One region of the Lacticaseibacillus camelliae DSM 22697 genome, then DNA from elsewhere that is predicted to be linked to it. Evidence: riboswitches for the same ligand, from Rfam matches in the RefSeq annotation. Region 1 holds a riboswitch; the other holds the start of a gene.
The links. A riboswitch is a leader RNA that binds a small molecule or an ion and turns the genes downstream of it on or off. The one in region 1 is predicted to bind lysine.
Positions count from the first base shown of each region.

Region 1 (3,468 bases):
TCGTAATCCTTGGGCCCATCCATCCGCTTTTCGACCAGTCTGAACAGCCGGCTGATGGTAAAGGTGAGCAGCAGGTAGATCCCGGCGACGACCAGGTAGGTGTGGAAGAACTGGAAGTTCTGACCCGCCACGGTTTCGGCGCTGAAGAACAGTTCGGAAACGGAGATGACGGACAGCACTGACGTATCCTTGATGTTGACGATGAATTCATTGGTGACGGCCGGCAGGGAATTGCGAATCGCTTGCGGCAGGATGACCTTGGTCATGGTTTGCCAGTGGGTCATGCCCAGCGCGTGTGCGGCTTCGAACTGGCCGGAGTCGACAGAGGTGATGCCCCCACGGATGATTTCAGAGATGTAAGCCCCGGTGTTAATAGACACAATGAACAAGGCGGCCACGGTACGGTCCATGTTGACGTGAAACGCGAGGGCGGCGCCGTAGTAAACGACGGCGGCCTGGACGATCATTGGGGTGCCCCGGAAGACTTCAATGTAGACGGCGAGCAGCCAGTTGCCGATGGCCCGCAGACCGCGTTTGCCGCGGTTCTTGGGTACCGGGGTGGTGCGGGCGATGCCGACCAGCAACCCGATCAGGAAACCAACGACGGTCCCAATCAGGGAGATGAACAGCGTCATACCGGTCCCACGCAGGAGCATCGGGCCGTACTGCTTCAGCAGGGCGACGAACCAGTTGCCCTGACTGGTGGTGGATGGCTGGTCCGCGACGGCCTGGTTCATTAACTGATCACGCTCTTTTTGCGGGATCTTTGCCAGCTCGGCGTTGATCTTGGCCTTGTCCGGGTCGTTCTTACGGATCCCAATCGCCAGATCCACGTCCTCCGGGTTGGTCTTGAAGCCATTTTTCTTGGAGAAACGCAGGTAGGTCAGATCGGGGTTGGCATTTTCGGCGGTGATGCCCTCAGGCACTTCGGAGACATAGCCGTCGATGGTGCCGGATTCAAGCGCCACCCGCATGGCGGGGAAGTTATCCATGGCGGGTTCCTTGATGACGCCCTTCATTTGCTTGATGGCCTGATAGTGGAAGGTCGACAGCTGCGCCGTGATCTTGGCGTTCTTGAAATCATTGATGCTCTTGGCTTTGGCGTACTTACTGTCGCGGCGTACCACGACGGTCAGCTTGCTGGCGTAGTAGGTATTGGTAAAATCGATGGTCTTGCGGCGTTCAGGCGTCGGGCTCATGCCCGCGATGATGGCGTCGATCTTGCCGGAGGTCAATGCCGGCGGCAGGCCATTCCAGGACGTCTTGACGACGACGACCTTTTTGCCCAAGGCCTTGGCGACCTTCTTGGCCATCTGGACGTCATAACCGTTGGCGTAATCCGAGCTGCCTTGGATCCTGACAGCGCCGTTCGCGGCCGTGTTTTGGGTCCAGTTGAACGGGGCGTAGCCGGCTTCCATGCCGACCTTGAACGTGCCCTTGGTTGCGGCGGCCACGTGCTGTGGCGTGCCGGCGCTGATGCCCGCCGCCACGGCGAGCAGTGCGAGACCGCTGACAAGGCGGCCCCAGAAATGCTTCTTCATCATTAAAAACTCCCTTCGTGTTGTCCCAAGTTAACTTGGTGAACCACGCGGGAAATAGAGAAGTAAAAAGGCCGGCCTATAAGTGAAATAGGCCGACCGATGATTTCAGTGGTTAAACCAGAATCATAGCGCTCCGAAGCTAGGCTTCGACAGTCCAGCGGGTTTCCCCAAACTGGCCCAACGCGCCCTGCCCCTGTGGCAGAATGCGTTTCGGCGGATTCGCTTACGGCTGATTCAACGTGACAGGCACTCCTCAGCGTTCGTCGTTTCCGCGACCTCTATTTCTTAGTGGTAAATTCAGTTGTCGCTTGCCAGTTTATGCGTCCGAAACCGCCGTGTCAAGGCGTTTGCTTAAGATAACGGTTTCAGCTGTGACCACCTGGGATACTGTCACAGGCGGTGAAGGTTATTGCGTTGGGCAAACCCTTAAGCTAGGGAGATGGCCTATCATCTCTTTCTGAGGCTTAGTCGCGGTTTGTATGAATTATTTTACTAACTAAAGGTTTATTCATCGATTAGAATTTTGTTTGTGGCCGGCGGTTTGTCGGCCTGTGTTAGAGAATGACGAGACTGGTACGCGTTTCAGACAAAAGCGGTTCGGATCGTGCGCTTAGCCAAAATTAATCATAAAAATTTTTTAGCCGCGAGCCTTAGTAGTAAGTGGTGTTTCATGAAAACGATTGTTTTTTTGAAGCTTCAACCTTTGCAATCGCAACCATTTTTGTGCAAACTATCTGCTGGACCGTGACACGTCACCCAACTTTTTGAGTTAAATCCGAATGGTGGCGCTATCAGGTCTAAATACATATAGGAGGCGACAAACAATGGTCGGAATCATCCTTGCTAGCCACGGCGATTTTGCCAAAGGCATTATGCAATCAGGTCAGATGATCTTTGGTGAGCAGAAGAATGTTGAAGCAGTGACATTCCAGCCCAACGAAGGCCCGGACGACTTGAAAGCACACCTCGAGGAAGCCATTGCGAAGCTCGACTCAGATGATCAGGTCCTGTTCCTTATCGATTTGTGGGGCGGCTCTCCGTTCAACCAGTCTAACGGGTTGTTCGAGCAGCACAAAGATAAGTGGGCCATCGTCACTGGGTTGAACCTACCAATGCTGATTGAGGCATACGGTTCCCGTTTGTCCATGGATTCAGCGCACGATATTGCGGCGCACATTATTGAGTCAGGTAAAGACGGTATCAAAGTCAAGCCTGAAGAACTGGCACCAAAGGCGGTACCTGCTGCAGCACCAGCGCAGCACGTCAGCGGCGGTAAGCCAGGGAAGATGAGTTACGTTCTGGCTCGGATCGACTCTCGTCTGCTTCACGGGCAAGTTGCGACGGCTTGGAGCAAAGAGACCAAGCCAACGCGGATCATTGTTGTATCGGACGGTGTCGCACACGACAAGCTGCGTAAACAGCTGATCACTGAAGCGGCCCCATCAGGTGTTAAGGCTCACGTCATTCCAATTGATCAGATGATCAAGATCGCCAAAGACGACAAGCACTTCGGCGGCGAAAAAGCGTTGCTATTATTCGAAACACCGGAAGACGCGAAAAAGGCCATTGACGGCGGCGTGCCGCTGAAGGAACTGAACGTTGGTTCCATGGCGCACTCAGTCGGCAAGGTTCAGCCGAACAAGGTCCTGGCCTTTGACCAGACCGATATTGACACGTTCAAGGCCTTGGAAAAGGAAGGCGTCACCTTCGATGTTCGGAAGGTCCCAACCGACAACAAGGACAACATGGACGCAATCCTCAAGAAGGCGCAAGACGCGCTGGATGCACAGAACAAGTAGCAATAGATTATATTCCTAATTAAATTTAAGGAGGATATTCACATGGATTTGAACTTTCTTCAAATCATCGGGGTCCTCATCGTGGCGTTCCTGGCAGGGATGGAAGGGGTTCTTGATGAATTCGAATT
Region 1 is NZ_AYZJ01000023.1:42,694-46,161, forward strand. It holds gene FC75_RS04390 (ABC transporter permease subunit) at 1-1,541, opposite strand, end outside; lysine riboswitch at 1,660-1,830, opposite strand; gene FC75_RS04395 (mannose/fructose/sorbose PTS transporter subunit IIA) at 2,366-3,340, shown strand; gene FC75_RS04400 (PTS mannose/fructose/sorbose transporter subunit IIC) at 3,383-3,468, shown strand, end outside.

Region 2 (3,468 bases), on a different contig from region 1:
AAGTCGCGTTCCACAAAGCAACGCCCAGACACGCAAACGCCCCTGCATCACGATTCGAAGTGCGAATCGTGATGCAGGGACGCCTGCGTTTTGGGCTAAAACCGCTTTGTGTCTCAGCCTCGTCGGTTTTCCTGTTACTTCGGTTACTTGGTCGCGGCGGCCTCTTGTTTGTGGCAGCTGAGCGCGTAAATCGCCGACACTGCGGCTGCCGCCTTGGCCGTTGGCACCGTCAGCATCAGCCCGATTTTCGATGCACCTTGGTTGATGACAGAAGGCTCGATGCCGGCGTCGGCCAGCGCCACCATGATGCGGGCGACCAGGTCCGGCCGCGCGTACAGACCTTCGCCGACCACCATCACAATGGCGAAGTCGGGCAGCCATTCGAGCTCGTCGGGGTGAATCTGGGCGCGCACCTCGGCGGCAATTTGGTCCTTGATCTGCGGCGTGAGCTGATTTTCGTCGATGATGATGGTCAGGTCGTCGATCCCAGACGGCATGTGCTCATAGGAGACGCCGTACTTGGCGAGGATCTGCAGCAGCTTCAAGGTGAAGCCGACTTCCTGGTTGATCAGGTAGTGGTGCAGGTAAAGCGCGGTGAAGCCTTTTTTGGCCGCCACGCCGGTGATGTGGTGGTGATGCTGGACGTTTTTGGTCGGCGCAATGATTGTGCCAGGCGCGTCCGGCTGGTTGGTGTTTTTGATGTTGACGCGGATGCCCGCCTCGATCACGGGGATCAGCGCCTCGTCGTTGAAGACGGAGAAACCGGCGTAGGCGAGTTCCCGCATTTCCCGGTAGGTCAGGGTGTTGATGGCGCGCGGGTGGTCGACAATGCCGGGATCGGCGGCGTAGACCCAGGACACGTCGGTGAAGTTTTCGTACAAGTCGGCGGCCAGGCCCTTGGCGAGGATCGAGCCCGTGATATCCGACCCTCCGCGGGCAAAGGTCAGTATGTTGCCAGCCTCGTCATAGGCGTAAAAGCCGGGCACGACAATGATCTCACCGGGCTGCAAGACAAACTGGGCGAGGCGGCCGTAGCTTTCCTCGTCCACTAGGGCGGCGCCGGGCTTGCCGGTCAGGGTGATGCCGAGTTCCTTGGGGCTGACGAACCGTGCGTTCATGCCTAGGTGCGCCATCACGGCCGCCACCAGCTGCGCGTTCATGTGCTCCCCCTGCGCCATGAAGGCCGAGCGGAGGTAGTCCACGCCGGGGTAGGTGGCCTTGGCGAGTCGCTGCAGGTGCTGTCGCAGCCGGGCCACCACGTCATCGGTCAGGGCAAAGTGCTGCTGGATCTCGGTGTAGCGCGCCAGAATGGTTTCGATCAGCGCTTCGGGATTCTTGCCCGCAAGCACCTGGTCGGCCAGCTGGCCCAGCAGGTCGGTGACTTTCACGTCGGTTTTGCTGCGCTTGCCCGGCGCGGACACGACCACGACCTGGCGCGTCGCATCGGCCTGCACGATTTTAACCACTTTGGCCAGTTGTGCGCCGGTGGCCAGTGATGACCCCCCAAATTTGATGACTTTCATGTTTGTCTCCCCGTCCTCTAATCAATTGGCTCCAACATAACCAAAGCGGTCGGTCCGTGTCAAGGGTTGACGAGGGTGAGTTTTAATCGTAAGCTAATGTCAATTACATACGAAAAAGATAGAGGTTGCGGTCGCCATCAGTAACCTGCCCGAGCAAAGCACATGCGCTGAAGGCAGGCGAAAGGGAACACCGCCGAAATCCTCACCGGCGTGTGAACGGTGAGCGGTTGGGCCGCTGGAGAAGATCCGGCGGACTGTCGCAGTAATGCGGGGCGCTATCGTCAATTAATTGGACTATTTGCTGTCCATCTGGCGAGCGTTGCCGGATGGACTTTTTCATTTTCTAGGAGGAAAAAACATGGCTGAATTTAACGCGGAACAAATTATCGATTACATCGCCAGCGCCCCGAAAACCACGCCGATGCACGTGACTTTGGCAGGCAACATTGAAAAGCTCACGGCGGTGCCGGCCGGCGTCCAGGCGTTTCTCGACGTCAAAACTGGCCAGCTGTACGGGGATGCCGCCAGGCTTTCGCCGTGGCTCGATGAAAATCGCGGTGCCATCTCGCAGCTGCGCGTCGAAACGCTCGGCCGCAACACCGGCGTGCCGATGCTCGACATCAGCAAGGTAAACGCCCGCATCGAGCCCGGCGCCATCATTCGCGAGCACGTCACCATCGACGACAACGCCGTGATCATGATGGGCGCCATCATCAACATCGGCGCCAAGATCGGGGCCGGGTCGATGATCGACATGGGCGCCGTGCTCGGTGGGCGCGCGACGGTCGGCAAGCACTGCCACATCGGCGCCGGTGCGGTCCTGGCCGGGGTCGTGGAGCCCGCCAGCGCCAAACCGGTCGTCATTGATGACGGCGTGCTGGTCGGCGCCAACGCCGTGGTCATCGAAGGCGTCCACGTTGGCAAAGGCGCCGTTGTCGCGGCTGGGGCCATTGTGATCGATGACGTGCCGGCCAACGCGGTGGTTGCCGGCGTTCCGGCCAAGGTGATCAAGATGAAGGACGCGAAGACCGAAGGCGAAACCGGCCTGATCGATGCGCTGCGCAAACTATAGGAAGGCATGCACATGGCCACTTTAACAGAAGCCGATTTGATCTCGATCCGGCGCTCGCTGCACCGCATTCCGGAACTGGCACTGAACGAATTTCAGACCCAGGCATACATCGAAGAGTTCGTTCAGCGCTTGGCCTGCCCTTGGCTGACCGTCAAGCACGTCGAGGCGGTGCCGACCGCCCTGCTTGTCCACCTGGCTGGCACTGCACCGCGGCGCACGCTGGGCTACCGCACAGACATCGATGCGCTGCCGGTTGAGGAAAAAACGGGGCTGCCGTTTGCCTCGAACCACCCTGGCGTGATGCACGCGTGTGGCCACGATGTGCACATGACCGTGGCGATGGGCATCCTGGCGTATTTCGCCACCAACCAGCCCAGGGACAACATGGTGTTCTTTTTCCAGCCGGCGGAAGAGGCGGAGTACGGCGGCAAGCGCGTGTTTGATGCCGGCGCTTTTACCGGGGAATGGCACCCCGATGAGTTTTACGGACTGCATGACAATCCCGCACTGCCGGCCGGCCAGATCGCCACGCGCATGGGCACCCTGTTTGCGGGCACGACGGAGATCCACCTGACGTTCACTGGCAAAAGCGGTCACGCCGCTTTTCCCCAAAAGGCCAATGACGCGATCGTGGCGGCCGCCGCGTTCGTGATGCAGGTGCAAACCATCGTGTCACGCAATGTCGATCCGGTGCGCGGCGGGGTGGTCACGCTGGGCACGTTCCACGCCGGCACCATCGGCAATGTGATCGCCGGCGCGGCGCGGCTGGATGGCACCATTCGCGCCTTTCGCCAGACCGATATTGAAATGATGCAGGGCCGCGTGCGGCAGATCGCCGATGGCGTCGCCGCGACGTACGGTGTTCGGGCCGAC
Region 2 is NZ_AYZJ01000050.1:28,772-32,239, forward strand. It holds gene FC75_RS08660 (aspartate kinase) at 144-1,523, opposite strand; lysine riboswitch at 1,635-1,809, shown strand; gene dapD (2,3,4,5-tetrahydropyridine-2,6-dicarboxylate N-acetyltransferase) at 1,882-2,595, shown strand; gene FC75_RS08670 (N-acetyldiaminopimelate deacetylase) at 2,608-3,468, shown strand, end outside.
Region 2: linked by a shared signal. The riboswitch ahead of dapD (2,3,4,5-tetrahydropyridine-2,6-dicarboxylate N-acetyltransferase) and the one ahead of FC75_RS04390 (ABC transporter permease subunit) in region 1 are both predicted to bind lysine.